4 regions of the Lysinibacillus sp. G01H genome follow, and region 2 is predicted to be linked to each of the others. Evidence: riboswitches for the same ligand, from Rfam matches in the RefSeq annotation. Region 2 holds a riboswitch; each other region holds the start of a gene.
The links. A riboswitch is a leader RNA that binds a small molecule or an ion and turns the genes downstream of it on or off. The one in region 2 is predicted to bind S-adenosylmethionine.
Positions count from the first base shown of each region.

Region 1: linked by a shared signal. The riboswitch ahead of PSR12_RS20885 (bifunctional homocysteine S-methyltransferase/methylenetetrahydrofolate reductase) and the one ahead of PSR12_RS08120 (YezD family protein) in region 2 are both predicted to bind S-adenosylmethionine.
Region 3: linked by a shared signal. The riboswitch ahead of metK (methionine adenosyltransferase) and the one ahead of PSR12_RS08120 (YezD family protein) in region 2 are both predicted to bind S-adenosylmethionine.
Region 4: linked by a shared signal. The riboswitch ahead of PSR12_RS22375 (cyclase family protein) and the one ahead of PSR12_RS08120 (YezD family protein) in region 2 are both predicted to bind S-adenosylmethionine.

Region 1 is NZ_CP118397.1:4,105,319-4,109,662, forward strand. It holds gene metH (methionine synthase) at 1-135, opposite strand, end outside; gene PSR12_RS20885 (bifunctional homocysteine S-methyltransferase/methylenetetrahydrofolate reductase) at 128-1,975, opposite strand; SAM riboswitch class I at 2,064-2,164, opposite strand; gene PSR12_RS20890 (protoporphyrinogen oxidase) at 2,264-3,658, opposite strand; gene PSR12_RS20895 (globin-coupled sensor protein) at 3,896-4,344, opposite strand, start outside.
Region 2 is NZ_CP118397.1:1,673,280-1,677,623, reverse strand. It holds gene PSR12_RS08135 (amphi-Trp domain-containing protein) at 1-22, shown strand, start outside; gene PSR12_RS08130 (VOC family protein) at 421-1,206, opposite strand; gene PSR12_RS08125 (flavin reductase family protein) at 1,356-1,841, shown strand; gene PSR12_RS08120 (YezD family protein) at 1,931-2,086, opposite strand; SAM riboswitch class I at 2,157-2,252, opposite strand; gene PSR12_RS08115 (DUF418 domain-containing protein) at 2,423-3,517, opposite strand; gene PSR12_RS08110 (TetR/AcrR family transcriptional regulator) at 3,501-4,103, opposite strand; gene PSR12_RS08105 (phosphopantothenoylcysteine decarboxylase domain-containing protein) at 4,206-4,344, opposite strand, start outside.
Region 3 is NZ_CP118397.1:3,503,834-3,508,177, forward strand. It holds gene PSR12_RS17705 (alpha/beta hydrolase) at 1-624, opposite strand, end outside; gene PSR12_RS17710 (gamma carbonic anhydrase) at 759-1,271, shown strand; gene metK (methionine adenosyltransferase) at 1,452-2,648, opposite strand; SAM riboswitch class I at 2,907-3,025, opposite strand; gene pckA (phosphoenolpyruvate carboxykinase (ATP)) at 3,415-4,344, shown strand, end outside.
Region 4 is NZ_CP118397.1:4,404,085-4,408,428, forward strand. It holds gene PSR12_RS22365 (helix-turn-helix domain-containing protein) at 281-1,852, shown strand; gene PSR12_RS22370 (YuzC family spore coat inner layer protein) at 1,967-2,371, shown strand; SAM riboswitch class I at 2,453-2,558, shown strand; gene PSR12_RS22375 (cyclase family protein) at 2,651-3,388, shown strand; gene PSR12_RS22380 (DedA family protein) at 3,419-4,015, opposite strand; gene PSR12_RS22385 (Cof-type HAD-IIB family hydrolase) at 4,077-4,344, opposite strand, start outside.

The DNA of each region.
Region 1 (4,344 bases), 2.3 Mb from region 2:
TTCATTACAGCCATCAAGTTCCTCGCCACCAAAATCCTCTGCTGATAAATTTTCATTTTGTAGCATTGTTCCCATTGCGCCATCAAGAATTAAAATACGTTTCTCTAGTTGCTCTTCAATCGAGTGCTTAGCCATGTATACTTACTCCTTTTTTCTGTTCATCCAATTGCTCTATATATTTCATCAACTCTAGTGTCACATCGTAACGTAAAAATGGTGTAATAAGGTAAATCCCATTGAAATATTGCGTAGCCTCTTCTACTAATTCTTTGGCAATAGCAATCCCTTCCAATGTTGCCTTTTCTTTATCTTCTCCACATGCTTTCATTCTTGTTAAGGCATCTTCAGATAATTTGATACCTGGCACTTCATGATGTAAAAATTCAGCGCTTTTATAACTCGTAACAGGCATAATACCGATGTATATTGGAGCTTGTAAATGCTTTGTTGCCTCATAAATCTCTACAATCTTCTCTTTCGTATATACTGGTTGAGAAATGAAATAGTCTGCCCCATGCTCAATTTTCTTCTCCAAGCGTGTCACAGCACGATCTAACACACGGACGTTTGGATTAAATGCAGCAGCAACTGAAAAATTTGCTTTTTTACGAAGTGGCTTACCTGAGAACGAGACCCCTTCATTTAATTGCTTAATTAATTGGATTAGCTCCATGGAAGATACATCATAAACACTTGTCGCACCTGGGAAATCTCCTACTTTCGTTGGATCACCCGTAACGGCCAACACATCATGAATACCTAAAGCATTTAACCCCATTAAATGGGATTGTAGACCAATTAAATTACGATCGCGACATGTAATATGAGTTAGTGGGCGTACACTATGTGTGCTCTTCAACAATGCGCCCATTGCAATATTACTAATACGTGGAGAGGCCAGTGAATTGTCTGCCATCATAACTACATCTGCACCTGCATCATATAATTGCTTTGCTCCTTCAAGGAACCCATCGATCTCTAAATGTCTAGGTGTATCCAACTCTACTATGACAGAGCGTTCACGTTTAACTTTTTCATGAAGAGGCTCATACTTTGTTGGCTCCGCTTCTCGAACAATCTCAATCTTTTTAGGCTTCGCATGCTTCTCCTGAACCGGTGATAACTCTTCTAAATACTTCTTTGCTGCTGCAATATGTTTGGGTGTTGTACCACAACAGCCCCCTATTAAGCGTACACCTTGATCACGCAATTCAACAGCCGCTCGACCAAAATAATCAGCTTCTGACTCATAAACGACACGCCCATCCTCTAAGTCCAGAAGTGAAGCATTTGGATAGGCTGACATAAATGCCTTATGAGGAAGTTCTACACCCTCAAATGCCAGAATTGTATGGTGTGGACCTAGTCGACAATTGACACCAACAATATCAGCACCTAGGGCTTCAAGCTCATGGAGAGCATTATTTAAAGTCATCCCATTTTGTAAAACACCAGGCTCATGCATAGAAACTTGTGCAATAATCGGCAATTTTGTTTTTTCTCGTAGCATCTTTAAGGTTGCTGTTAATTCTTCAAAATCATAATAAGTTTCAAGTAAAAGGCCATCTGGATTCCCTGCAAGTAAGACTCTTGCTTGTTCTTCAATAGTCGCTAATATTTCATCCAAGGTTGCATCACTTTTACGAATTCCCCGAATACCACCAATTGTTCCTAAAACAAATTGACCGCCATCAGCCGCTGCTCGTTTTGCGATGGTGATAGCAGCTTCATTAAATTGTTGGACACGTGATTCTAATCCATAGCGAGCTAATTTAATGGCATTTGCACCGTACGTATTCGTTTGAATGATGTCAGCACCAGCTGCAATATATTCTCTATGAATCTTTTCAATTAACTCGGGTCTCTGAACATTCATTTCCTCATGGCAATACTCCAATCCATAGCCATATAGCACTGTGCCTATTGCACCGTCTGCCGTCAATACATGCGTTTTTAACCTTTCAAGCAATCCCATAAAATTAGCCTCTCTTCCTATGTCTCTATATAATAAAAAGCCTTCTTTCATAAAAAAGAAGGCTTTAACGATTCATCATTGTTGTTCCTTCTCATCTTCGACTCAACGGTCTTCTGGATTTAGCACCTGACAATAAAGTTGGTTGCTGAAGCTTCAATGGGCCAGTCCCTCTGCTTCTCTTGATAAGAATTAAGTATGAATTTTTTAAATAATTAAAAGAATCATATCGTTTACTGACGAATGAGTCAAGACTATTTCACATAACAAAGTTTTTTTCCACTTAAAATCTTAGAAATTGGCAAGTTTCTTTGCAAGCTCTTCGCCAATTTTTTTCCCATTTTGAATGCAAGCACCGATACCTACGCCAAAATATGAGCACCCTGCAATCGATAAATTAGGATATTTCTCATGTAATTCTTGTAGTAATCCTTGTAATGCCTCACGATGCGCTAGATCATATTTAGGCATTTGATCAATCCATTTTGTTACATTCACAACGGTTGGTTGCTCCTCTATTCCTAGGCTCTTTCTCACATCTTCTAAAGCAACTGCTGCCAATTCTTCATCCGTCATGGCACGTAGTTGCTCATAGGCTGGATTGATGCTCTTATAAAAGAGTCGCACAAGTAATTTATTTTCTTTCGATGTATGCTTCCATTTACGACTAGTCCAAGTTGCTGCATTACAAGTAACGTCTGAATTATGGGAAACAATATAGCCTGTTCCATCTGCTGGCAATTTAGCATCTGGCACATCAAAACCTAAATAGATAGTAATCGCTGACGCTGTCGTAAATCGATCAAAATAGCGGTTTAAAGATTCATCCTGTAGCAGATTTTGGACAGTATCGTTCGGTAATGCTAAAACGACATAATCTGACTCAATAATTTCACCATTAGCTAAGGAAATAGTGTAGTTCTTATCTTGTTTTTGAACATTTAACGTAGTAACACCCTTGATAATTTCTACATCGGATAAGGTTTGTTCAAGTCGATCAATTAAAGAAGATAAACCTTTTTTAAACGATATAAATTTTTTGTTCGCTGCTTTAACAAATTGCTCACGATTCGCATCAAAGCCTTTAATAATACTTCCATAATCATTCTTATAATCAATCAAATACGGTAAAGTAGAGCCAATAGAAAGCTGATGTAAATCTCCCGAATAAACACCTGCAAGGACTGGTGCAATTTGATTTTTCACCAGTTCCTCTCCTAAATAGTAAGTTAAAAATTCACCGATTGAACTTTCCTTTGTGAAGCCATTGTTTGGCAATGTTAAATCCTTCAACGCTTCTTTTTTTCCTTGCTCGGAAATAAGTGTACTTTCCTCTAAGGATGCTAAACTCATCGGTATTCCGAAAGTTGAATCTGCCGGAATAGCATGTAACTCATTATTCGTATAAATATAAGAAATACCTGTTTCGTTGTAAACTAGTTCCGCCTCAAAATCAAGCTCCTGCACGAGTTCCATAACGCCTTGATGACGGGCTACAATAGAATCAGCACCCGTTTCCATGATGAAACCTTGTTCATGTACTGAATATAATTTGCCTCCTAAATATGTATTTTTTTCTATAAGCACTAGACGAACATTTAAATTATGTTCCTTCACTTGACGTTGCAAATAATGCATTGTACATAGTCCTGTAATACCGCCGCCTAAAACAACAACTGTTTTCATCATAACCGCCCCTATTATTCATTCTTTCTACAGTATAATCTTTTTTTCATTGAAAATTACGTTAAACCCTTTACAAATTTAGCAAAAATAGAGCTATTTCATCAGTGAAATAGCTCTTACTTTCTGAATCTCTATAAGATTGATCCTCTATAACGATGGCTTCACAACAAACATTTTAATAGGTACTATAGTGTTTATTACGTCTAAAAACATAAAAAATAGGATGTTGTTAGTAGTCTATCCTTTTAAATTTTGCGCAAAGCTCGCTAATTTTTCTGCTGAATTTGTTACCTCAGTAAATGAAGTGCCTAATTCACTTAATATGCCTACAATTGCTTGTATTTTTGTTGCCATACACTCATTTTGATCTTTTGCCTCTGTCATGGCTCCCAATATACTCGTAAATTGGCCTTCAGTTTGTAACATATTTTCTTCACCTGCTGCAACTTCTTCTTGAATATTTGTCAAAGAATACTCTAGTTTCTCTGTTCGTTCACCTGTCTTTTTCAATAACAAAGCCACCGCTGTAACAGATTCTTTTGTCTGAATTGATAATTTCCGTACTTCATCGGCCACTACACTAAAGCCCTTTCCCGCTTCCCCAGCACGTGCTGCTTCAATTGCTGCATTTAAAGCCAATAGATTTGTTTGATTCGCAATATTGGTCACAACACTCATGATTGTTT
Region 2 (4,344 bases):
GAAAAAAATGACAATTGAATAATTATTGGCAACGAAAATCCACTTCTCTGATGAAGTGGATTTTTCCATTGTTGAATAAAGATCATGTCACTAGAAAAAGACCTTTTAGAAAAGTGATGGGTGACAGCACCTCTCGATAAAATGAGTAGTGAACACCTTTGCTAAAAAGTGAGTGGATTGTAGCGATAGCGGAGGAAGCGGCTCGCCCACAGGAAAGCAAGTAGCCTGCATTAGAAATTCTATGGATATTTTTGTTTTCAACACTATGTAAAGTGGCTGGGTCAAAAGTGTTTCAGCCAACAAAAATACCGAACTATCCACTGAAATGCTCACGAAGTGTTTTGGAATAGTTCGGTTTTTCTAGTTGTCATGTTTTGTTAATTTAGAGATTATTTAGCTTATGTTCCAGCCTTTTTCTCATTATCGATTTATCCAATAAAAAGCACCAGGACAAACTAATGTTTCCTTTGTTCGTTTAGGATCCTTTAATGTCACACCAAATGGTCCCTCTTTGACATGGCCAAGTGTCATTGCCATCGCACTCTCTTCCTCATAGAAATCTAAACGCATATTCGGTAGCTGTAGTGACATATACTGCTCATACTGCGTAGGCACTGGTAGCTGTAACACCTCTTGCCACAGTTTTACTGTTGCCTGCATGTCCTTGACGTAGAATTGGACGGATTCCATCGTGATAGCCTGTTTTACATCAATGGCACCACTTGCCTTTAATTGAACCAAACGCTCTTCATTTTCCTCCGCCCATTCAATTAAAAATGGAAAATCAATTGGCAGATCTGGCTTACCAAAATGCAGTAGCTTCCATTCTACCACCGTGCCATCTGGTCTTGTTCTGCTACATGCATCTGGTCCATATACTTCATAGCCCAATGCTCGCAAGCGTCGACCCTCTTCGTCAATATTTTTTGTGCGCAGAGCAATTCGAGAAAATCCCTGGCGCTCTTGATCACGTTTAAACGTATAATGTAGGGAATATGGGTATTGTGCCGCTTGCTCAAATAAATCACGATCATAGATAGCAATTTGTTCAATGTAGCTTAAGCCAAAGTAGCTTAACGTATTATAAGTCCCCCACATCGTGTGCTGCCCACCATTCACTGTATGGACATTTCGTTTATTGAAGAAAACCTTTATATTTTCTGGTGACTCCACTTGATGAACCAGATGATCAAAATATAAAGTCATGGCCATTCCCCTTTCTTTCCCCATTACCTTTACCTGTATGTTTGATTAGTTTAAAATTTACTCAAGAAAAGGAGTTACTAGTAGGATATGAAAAAAAGTTTCGTTTACCTACAAACTCCGTTCACTAATTTCATAAAGAGGTGATTTGAATGACAGATTTAGTAGCTGCTTTTAAATTGGCATTAGGTAATTATCCTACAGGCGTAACAGTTGTCACGACATGTCATGACACAAAACCGATTGGCTTAACCGTCAATTCCTTTGCATCTGTTTCAATCGACCCGCTCCTTATTTTGTGGTCACTCGATAAAAAATCTCAGCTCCATCCCTATTTCACGACTGCGCCAAATTTTGCGGTCAATATTTTAGCGAGTGATCAAGAGCATTTATGTACACTATTTGCTAGTAAAATCCCTGATCGCTTTGCACAAGCATCATGGTCAACTTCCTCTTTAGGACTACCGATTTTACATGATACCGCAGCTAATTTACAATGTAAAACATTTCAGCAAATCGATGCTGGCGACCATACCATTTTTATTGGGCAGGTCGTAGACATTACAAATGCTCAAAAAGAGCCTTTGCTGTATCATCGCCGTCATATCGGTCCCATACCAAAAAGCTTTTATAGCTAGCCTTTACACAAAAAAAGGCCACTTGTAAGCACAGGAAATCCTTCATGCTTATAGGTGGCCGTTTGACATAAGTTCTACTGAAATCATTGTTATTTTTTCTGCGGAAATCTCTGCTTTTCAAGCCTATTAATTTGCACAATCACACCATCTTGAATCGTAATATGCACTTCACCAAATTCAAGATTTTGAATCGCCTTCGCAATTGCCTCTAGTTTCTTATCATCTACTTTTACTGACTGAGCCATACGATACACCCCTTCTTTTTTATCCTTATTGTTCATAAAGAGGCCAACGCATCAAACTGATTGATAGCCCCTCCTATCTCTCAGACACCATCTGTTGGATTTGGCACCTGTTTTTCGGTTGCCGAGGCTTCATTGGGCCAAGTCCCTCCACCTCTCTTGATAAGAGTACTGCGTTTCTTGAAAATAATTCTATAATTCTGCTATAGGAATGTCAATACAAAATATTAGAAAACCTAGCTGAATACTATGCAATATGTCGTTTAGATTAAAAGACTCCCTTTACCTAAAGTATTTTATGCCTAGTCAGTGAGAAATAGATGGCAATCCATTAATTTATTACAAGCTCCATTTCCTCATCATGAATTCAAGTGGGCCTCGATGATGTTTAGCCCTCCACCATACAGAAACAACGACACATCCTAAAAAATAACAGCAGGCATACAGCATGGAAAAAGCAAGTGTTTGGTTCTCCAGCCTTTGGCAAACAATTAGTATTCCAATGCCTATAACAACATGGCCAACATAATGCGTTAAAGACATTTGTCCTGTTAATATGAAAGATTGAATTACTTTATTTTTACATGTCTCTACAAGATAGATGGAGCCCACGATGATGACAATAGCCGAAGCCGAATTAGATAGGACATACATCACATTCGGTGGAATCGGTCCTGTATCAAATAAATACAATGCACTCTCTACATCTAATAAATGAATGGTTGTCAGCTTAATGAATAACCTTGAACAAGCCTCAGTCATGATAACTAGCAATAAACCTGTCACCAGTAAGTTTTTTCTTAATGTATGATTTGTTAAATCTAATGTGCCCATTACCATACCTATCAGAAAGAAGCAAATCCAGGGGAATAGAGGGTGATAGCCATTAAACATCAAATTTCTTATAAATCCTGCTGGTGTCCAAAAATCAAGATACTCTAGTAACACATATGTTGGATGCCAACCAGCAAGGTAACTAAATTGAATTTGGAGCCATTGTGAAAGGATAAGGATGGCACCAATTATGAAGATCATCATTTTCTTGGATTGGGCAATCAACCAAGCAGCAACAAACATATACACGCCATAATAATGTAATATATCTCCCGTCCAGCCGATCGCATACAATATTATCCCTATCGTAAATAACAAAAGCGCCCTCTTCCACAAAGTAAGTCGATTCTGACGAAGAAGGATTGGGTCCTTACTCTCTCTAGCTTGACGAGTCATGAAGGCTGTCCCTATCCCTGCTAGCATGACAAATACGGCCGAAGCACGTCCCTCGAAAAGATGTTGGAAGGCAATTAACCATCTTGAACCATTCGTTGTAGAACCTGTTATGACGCCAAAATTGACAATGAACATGCCAAGCATGGCGAGAGCTCTTGCAAAATCAAGACCTTCAATGCGCCGATCATTATTTCCCTTTATCATTTTTGCCCCCTTGAATAACGCTATGTACTGCCTCCTTCCAAATAGCCCGATAGTTCAATTGGTTGCCTGTTAACATGAAATTACCGATATTATCATAGACCAGGGCTAGCATCTGGGCCTTCGCTTCTAGATGGGGAGTATCCTCTAGCACTCCTAGCTGTACGCCATATCGTAGGATAGCAACAAAGCTGGTTAAAAAGCTGGTTTCTAGCTCTACTAATTGTCTTTTATAGTTTTCATCGCGAGCTGCTAATAGTACATATTGATTAAATATTTTATTAAAATAAGGGTCCTTGTCCTGTGCCTCAATAGAATTATAGCCTAGCTTAAGTAATTCCTCCTTAAAATTAGCGGAAGAAAGCTCTTTATAATCCACAGCGACATCATGTTGAATTTCTTTATATAATTCATCAAATATGAAAGCAATTAATTGATCTTTTGATTGAAAATAATAGTAAATGGCTGGTTTTGAAATACCGACCTCTGTAGCAATCATTGCTAAGCTTGTTTTTTCAAACCCATTTTCCGCAAACATCCCATAAGCAATTTCTATAATCTTTTGAAAAGTTTGTTCTTTATTTCCCATTATTACCCTCCTTTTTTACCGACCGTTAAGTAAATATTATAGGATCCTATCCTTTTAGACAAGAAAAAACTGTGTAGAAATGTTTCTCTACACAGTTCACATTTATTGATTTTGTAAATACAACATTAAAGCTTCTGCTGTTTTTTGCTTGCCCATTACTTTAAGAGGCTGTCCATCAGCAGGTACAATCCAATGAGGTTCATCCCCCCCATATAAAGACTGAGAGCTATTTGCTACCATA
Region 3 (4,344 bases), 1.8 Mb from region 2:
TTTATCCTTCTCAGCTGTCATAATGAGCATAGGCATATTTGGCATTTCACCTTTAGGCAGCATCACTAAATTTTTCATCATCTGCTGAAGCTCTCGATACCATTTCACAGAAACAACAGACATGAGCGGTACCTCATCTTTCATTTCTTCTCTGCCTTCAACACTACGCGTTAATTTCTCTAATGTAATGTCATGTGTCAATTTAACATTCGCTGTTAACGCACTTAGACTTGTTAAAGCATTTGTTAATTTACCTGGTAATAGCTTTAGTTGCAACCAAGGTGATGTTAAAATAATGCCCGCACATTCATATTGTCTCTTTTGCATTGTATGGAGGATTAATGTTGCACCTAGTCCATGTCCTATTACAAAGGTTGGTAAATTATATGAAAAAGCATTCTCAATCAGGTTTCTTGTATACTTATTGTACAATTTGAAGTCTTCATCATGGACTCGAGCAAACCTTGCATTACCCCCATGATTCGGTAAATCCCCCATGACTATGTGGAAGCCTTCTAATCTTAATTTCTCTATCAGCCATGCATACCAACGGTGATTTTCATAAGCACCATGAAGAATAGCAATCACAGCTTTTGCTTGTCCATCAGCTTCCCATTTCCACATTTACATAGTCCTCCTAAAAAATAATTACACTTTGATTATATCGAAATAAATAGCACATTTTAATTTTATATTTCCATAATGTTGCGTATTTGATACGATAATACTACATTATAGAAAGAAAAGAGGCGATTTTCATGATTTATCCATTTAAAGATAAAACGCCAAAGATCGATCCATCTGTTTTCATTGCTGATTATGCAACTGTTACGGGCGACGTAACAATTGGCGCCGAAACAACCATTTGGTTTAATACGGTTATTCGTGGTGATGTTTCCCCAACGATTATCGGTAAACGTGTCAGTATTCAAGATCTTTGCTGTTTACACCAAAGCCCAAAATATCCGCTCATTATTGAAGATGAGGTAACAGTTGGACACCAAGTCACTTTACATAGTTGTACAATTCGCAAAAATGCCTTAATTGGTATGGGATCCATTATTTTAGACGGAGCTGAGATTGGAGAAGGTGCATTTATTGGAGCAGGAAGCCTAGTACCTCCTGGTAAAGTCATTCCTCCAAATAGTCTAGCTTTAGGTCGTCCAGCAAAAGTTGTCCGAGAATTAAATGCTGAGGATAAAGAGGATATGGAACGCATCGTACGAGAATACGCAGAAAAAGGTCAATATTATAAATCACTTCAAAAATAAATAATCTACACAAAAAAATTAATACCAACGAAAAAATCCCTCGCGTTTTCGTGTACCGAATATGTTCACGAATCCTAGCGAGGTATTTTTTATAAAAAAACAAAAGGAGCAATATTGCTCCTTTGCTTATTAATACATTAGAATAATTTTCTAATGACTTCATTACTTTAGTTCAATAGTTTATAAACATGCTTTTTCTCGTAACGCGTCTGCTTTATCAATTTGCTCCCATGGTACATTTAAATCTGTACGACCAAAATGTCCATATGCAGCAGTTTGTTTATAAATGGGACGACGAAGATCAAGCATTTTAATGATACCTGCTGGGCGTAAATCGAATAGCTCGCGTACCCATTCAACGATCTCGCTTTCTTTCACTCTACCTGTGCCAAATGTATCGACAGCAATGGAAACAGGCTGCGCAACGCCAATCGCATAAGCGAGTTGCACTTCAGCACGCTCTGCTAAGCCAGCTGCTACGATATTTTTCGCTACATAACGTGCTGCATATGCCGCTGAACGGTCTACCTTGGTTGCATCCTTACCTGAGAAGGCACCACCACCGTGACGTGCATAACCACCGTATGTATCAACAATGATTTTACGTCCTGTTAATCCAGCATCACCTTTTGGTCCACCAATTACAAAACGGCCAGTTGGATTGATAAAGTATTTCGTATTAGCATCTAATAATTCACTTGGTACAACTGGTGCAATAACAAATTCTTTTAAATCTGCTTGAATTTGTTCAAGTGTTGCTTCTTCATCATGCTGTGTTGAAATAACAATTGTATCCACGCGAACCGGTACATTATTGTCATCATATTCTATCGTTACTTGCGTTTTACCATCAGGACGTAAATAGGCAAGTTCACCTGATTTACGTACTTCTGTTAAACGGCGTGCTAATTTGTGTGCCAAGCTAATTGGTAATGGCATTAGCTCTGGTGTTTCATTACATGCATAGCCAAACATTAAGCCTTGGTCACCAGCACCAATTGCTTCAATATCTGCATCTGTCATAGAGCCTTCACGTGCCTCTAATGCCTGATCAACACCTTGAGCAATATCAGGTGATTGTTCACCAATTGCCACAAGCACCGCTAAGTTCTCAGCATCAAAGCCATATTTACCTCGTGTATAGCCAATTTCAGCTACAGTGTCACGAACAATACCTTTAATATCTACATAAGTAGAAGTTGTAATTTCTCCTGCTACTAATACTAATCCTGTTGTTACAGTTGTTTCACACGCTACACGTGCATTTGGATCTTCTGCTAAAATAGCATCTAAAATGGCATCCGAGATTTGGTCACAAATCTTATCTGGATGTCCTTCTGTTACACTCTCTGATGTAAACAGTCGACGGTTTGTCATTTGGTTTTCCTCCTAAATACTCTTACAATAAGTAGTTGTGTATGAATACGGTACTCATTACCCATGTCAAGTCCGCTCCTAAGGATTGAACTCTCAAGCCGTTACTGCTGCTTTTAACACGAGGATTTCGAAAGATCCGTCATTATAATAAGGAAAGAACTACATATACTTACCTTTACATTGATTTTTAACAATAAAAAAATCCTTTTCTCACGTTACTTTACATGAGGAAAGGAATAATGACTGCGTAACCTTTCACTCTTATCGTTCAAGGGATGTTCCCTTGCATCAGGTTGGCACCAACGCATGTCGTGAAATAGTTCATGCAGGTTGCCGGGTTTCACAGGGCCTGACCCTCCACCAGCTCGGGATAAGAGTATCCGTTCAATCTCATGTTACTGAAAAGGTCGAACGTTGTCAAATATTTTCTTATGTATTACTGTATAGAAAGGAAAGAACTTATTACACAAAAACTTTTCATACTTGGATGATGATGTAAATAGAAGCAAATTAATCCCTACAACATACCTAGCTACTTGTGGTAACATATGTGTGGCTCAATCTTCATGCCTAATTACAGTAGGATTGATGGTATTCTCCTCGAAAAACATTATTTTTTGTCAGTTTATTGAAAAGTGGTAAAAACTCTAAAATAATTTCTTAATTAGTATAGATTATTTAAGCAATTGTGTTATACTATTTTTGAAATTAAGAAAAAATCCCTCTAAATCAAGGGAATACTATAAAAAAGGATGGTATTTAATCGATGAATTCAGTAGAAATTGCAAACGAACTGAAGGAATTATTAAACGGCGGTAACATTAATGTTCAACTTTCAGTACCACAATTAGCAGAAAAAGCTACATCTCGTGGTGAAGCAATGTTAACAGTAGATGGCGCAGTTCGTGCAGAAACTGGCAAATACACTGGTCGTTCACCTAAAGATAAATATACGGTAGAAGAAGAAAGCACAAAAGATCAAATTGACTGGGGTAAAGTAAACCAACCAATTTCTTCTGAAGTGTTCGATAACCTATATGTAAAAGTAATAAAATATTTAAAAGAACGTGACGAGTTATTCGTATTCAAAGGCTTTGCAGGTGCTGACAAAGATTCACAATTAAGCATTCAAGTTATTAATGAATACGCATGGCACAATCTTTTTGCTCATCAATTATTTATCCGTCCAACAGCAGATGAATTAGCTTCTCATGTTGCTGACTTCACTGTCATCTCAGCTCCTAACTTTAAAGCAGATCCTGCGGTTGATGGTACTGCTTCTGAAACATTCATCATCGTATCACTTGAAAAGAAAATTATTTTAATTGGTGGTACAGAATATGCTGGTGAAATGAAAAAATCTATCTTTGGTATCATGAACTACTTATTACCACAACAAGGTATTCTTTCAATGCACTGCTCAGCAAACGTTGGTGAAGCTGGCGATGTGGCGTTATTCTTCGGTCTATCTGGTACTGGTAAAACGACGTTATCAGCTGATCCTGATCGTAAGCTAATCGGTGACGATGAACACGGTTGGTCTGATAATGGTGTGTTCAACATTGAGGGTGGTTGCTATGCAAAAACAATCAACCTTTCTGCTGAAAAAGAACCAGAAATCTACAATGCAATCCGCTTCGGCTCTGTATTAGAAAACGTAGCTGTTGATCCAGAAACTCGTATTTGTGACTATGAC
Region 4 (4,344 bases), 2.0 Mb from region 2:
GAAAAGACACGTTAGCAGCATAGTTGATTGGAGTGGAGCCAGCGTCACTCCAAGGGGATTTAGCGTCACAGATGAGACCCTGGAGCGAACGTAAGTGAGTGAAGCGGCTCATCGGACGCCCCCTGGAAAGGACGCTGGAGGAGCGGAAATCAACCCCTTGCCTTGCTAAATGGGCTTTTTCTACTAGTCATATGATCTTTTTCAACAACATGAAGAACGCTCTTAATGAGGGCTTTCTTTGTGTTGTTATGCCAATTCAACAAAAAGGGGTGAATTATCAATGGGTAACTTAACACATGTTTATACGTTACAAAATATCTCTTATGCAATTCAATCATCAAAAAAGTTATTGATTAGTAGTGATTTCTATACACTTTTCATCGTAATGAATGGTAGCGGAAAGCTAGAAATAGATCATGACACCATTCATTTTAGTGAAGAAAAGTGCATATTGATACCGCCAAATAACACGGTTAGTATCCACATTCAAAGTGAGCACCTTTGTTTTTATCAATTACAATTCAACATTGTCAATCTCAGTAATAGTCAGAATTCACATAGCCATTTTACAAGTATCAGCGAACGACATCTTCTCCCCTTTTCACAATGTCATAGACTGCTAGAAGTCATCTATCAGAACCGGTTAGCAGAGGATGAACACACGATTTTTGAACAGCATGTGCACTTTCAAGAACTGATGTTATTGCTCTTACATCAAACCATACCCAAGCAGATGCAAAAAAATGATCGCCAATCTGTTGAACAATCCATTAACCATTTACATAAACATTATGAAAAGGAGTGGACGGTTGAACAGCTAGCACAGCTCGCTGACGTACCAAGATGGAATTATACGCGTATTTTTAAAGATATTACGGGACAAATTCCTCTTCACTATTTAACTAACATTCGTATTGAAAAAGCTAAGCAACTATTAATGACAACAAATGATCGAGTATTTGAAATTAGCCAATCTGTCGGATTTAATAATGAGTATTATTTCAATCGTCGTTTTAAAGAACATGTCGGCATCTCTCCAGGACAATATCGAAGAAATCAAGGCAGCCATCTACGTGTATTTGCACCATTCTTAGAAGATTTCTTTGTTGCCCTTGGGATTACGCCAATTGCTCAATTCAGTCATTCAAAATGGGGAAAACAAGACTATTTAGGTCTACAGGAAGTGCCAGATATCGATGTACAAAATAGAGAAATAGATCGACTCCTTTACTATAAGCCAACTTTAATTATGCTAGATTCTGGTATAGAGCGTTGGGAATCCTTTCATCATTTAGATGAGGTAGCCCCCGTCTGCCACCTCTCACACCCCGGAGAGAATTGGCAATCTACTTTATTTAAAATTGCAGATCTAACAGGAAAAACCTCTTTGATGCAAGACGTAATCCTACAATATGAAGATAAAGTACAACAAGCAAAAGGAATTCTTAGCAAATCTGTTTATGGGCAAAGTGTGGCATTTCTCCGTATTTCAGCCATTGGCATTACTCTATACGCGGGCCCTGAATGTGGCTATACGGGCCCCATTTTATATCGTGACTTAGGTTTAATGCCACATTCACTAGTATGGAGTATTCCGCACAATCAACGTAAAGTTCAACTGACATTTGCTCAATTGTTGCAATTAGATGCTGATCATTTATTTATTACCTTTGATAAACAACATTCCATTTATGAAAATGAGGAACGTGCTATTTTAAAAACTCCTACTTGGAAAAACCTAGCTGCCGTTAAAAGCAACTGTATCTATGAAGTAGACTTTTTAACATGGATGAATTATGGCATTTTATCACATAGTAAAAAAATTGATGATGTCTTGAATGTACTTGGCTAAAAGGAAGCTTACTTTAGCTTCCTTTTTAAATGTTTAGGACAAACATTGCACTGCTAATAACACCGAAAGCCGTTTGGCTACATAAGATAAGTTATCAGTTATAGGATAGGAGGAATGACCTTGTATTACAATCCTTATCCGTATTTTGTGCATCCCTATCATTATCCAACATCGCCTATCGCTAATCATTTTGCCATTAGACCCTTTTCGCAACACCTAGCAATGCCGACCAATAATCCTTTTCCACCTGTCGATACACACAAATTAAAAGCTTCAGCATCACGGATGAAGGCGATGATGCAGCAAGCCCAATTACTTACGGATAAAATAGATAGCTCCCAACAATTCGCACATGATTTAATGAATGCTGCTCAACTTTCAAATAAAACAGAGGTTGAAAAATTAATCACATCAACAGGCATTACGGTGAAATTTGAAACAAACTATACACCAGACAGTTTTATAATACGTCTTATTGATAATGATTGTTGTGGCGTCACCTTAAATTTGAATTGGTGAAAATTCCTAGTGAACTTGTAAACTATAAAAAACTATGCTAAAGTGTTTGTATTGTTATTTCTGAAAATTCTTATATTACTTTTCTTATCAAGAGAGACGGAGGGATTGGCCCGATGAAGTCTCAGCAACCAGCTAACAGTATGGTGCTAATTCCAATTGGCAAAATGATCAGCCTTGAAGATGAGAAGAAGAACTACCGTTGTTTCAAGCAGGAGTCCTCTTCTATTAGGGGACTCCTTTTTTATTTACCACTATTTTTTACAGAAAGCAGGGAAATCGATGTCTAATGAACTTTTGCAAGCATTGGAATTATTAAAATCGAAACAGTGGGTTGACTTAACACATACTTTCGGCCCTAATTCACCACATTTTTTTATGTTTGAGGACGCTAAATTTGAAACATTATTTTCTCATAAGGATGGTTTCTTCGCTCAACAATTCACGTTCCCTGGTCAATATGGCACACATATCGACCCACCCATTCATTTTGTGCGAGATACTCGCTACTTAGAAGAATTAGAACTAAAAGAGCTTGTTCTCCCCCTTGTTGTTATTGATAAATCACAAGAGGCTGCGAGCAACCATGATTTTACATTAAGTGTAGAAGATATTCTTAATTTTGAGGACAAGCATGGAGAAATTGAAGCAGGAACATTTGTTGCATTACGTACAGATTGGAGTAAGCGCTGGCCAGATAAAGAGGCTTTCAGTAATAAGGATGCAGATGGACATAACCATATCCCTGGCTGGGGTTTAGAAGCTTTACAGTTTTTACTAACAAAACGTAAGGTAAGCGCAATTGGTCATGAAACATTCGATACGGACTCTGCTGCTGATTTTCGTAAAAATGGCAAGCTAGAGGGCGAATATTTTGTGCTTGACCAAGACACCTATCAAATTGAGCTAATGACTAATTTAGACAAGCTACCTGCGAAAGGTGCTATCATCTTCAATATCGTACCTAAGCCAGAAAAAGCATCTGGCTTCCCTGTGCGCTCATTTGCTATTTTGCCATAACATAAAAGTCGGTATAGCGTATACCGACTTTTATGTTTGTCCATTTCTTTTTTTGAATAAAAAGTAAGCAATGAGCATCCCTACAATAAATAAAAGGATAAGATAGATACTATAATGAGTTAAATAGTATCCAACAAATCGCCATTTCTCTCCAAGCATCTTTCCTAATGATATAAATGTGAACGTCCAGATAAATGCCCCTATATAGGCAAAAAGCGCAAACTTTCTATAAGGATAATTATTAATAGCCGCAATATATGCTGTCAAATGGCGTACCCCTGGAATAAAATAGCCAATTAATAATAGGGTAGGTCCTATTTTTGTAAACATCTTTTTCGTAAAGTCAATTTTTTGCTCTGTAATATGAATTCTAGGGCCATATTTCTGCAATAACGGTAAGCCAAAACGATAACCAATATAGTAGCTTAAGGTAATGCCTCCAACCGCACCAATCATTGCACTGACCAAAGCAGGAATGTGTTCAAGACTTTCTCGGTAAACACTATAGCCTACATAAGTTAGAAACACCTCATCAGGAAGTGGCACCCCAACAATACCTCCAATTAGAATCACGATAATCCCAAAGTATCCGTAATGTTCAATTAGAGACTGCACGTGATGTGCCATAAATCATCCCACCTAAAATTTATTAAAATCTACCTGCTATATATAGTGTAACCTCAGCGCTCTAAATGACTTGAAGCTGACGTAAAGCAAAATTGATACCGCCATCCGTAGATTTCTTTGTAACAAAATTGGCAGCTCTTTTTAGAGCTTTACTACCATTTCCCATAGCAATTCCTACTCCTACATACTCCAACATATCAATATCATTATCCCCATCCCCAAAGGCAATCGCATTCTTAGGGTCAATATTAAAATGATCAAGCACCGCTTTAATAGCTATAGACTTCGAAACATCCTGCTGTAAGACATTCACTATATAAGGATGCCAA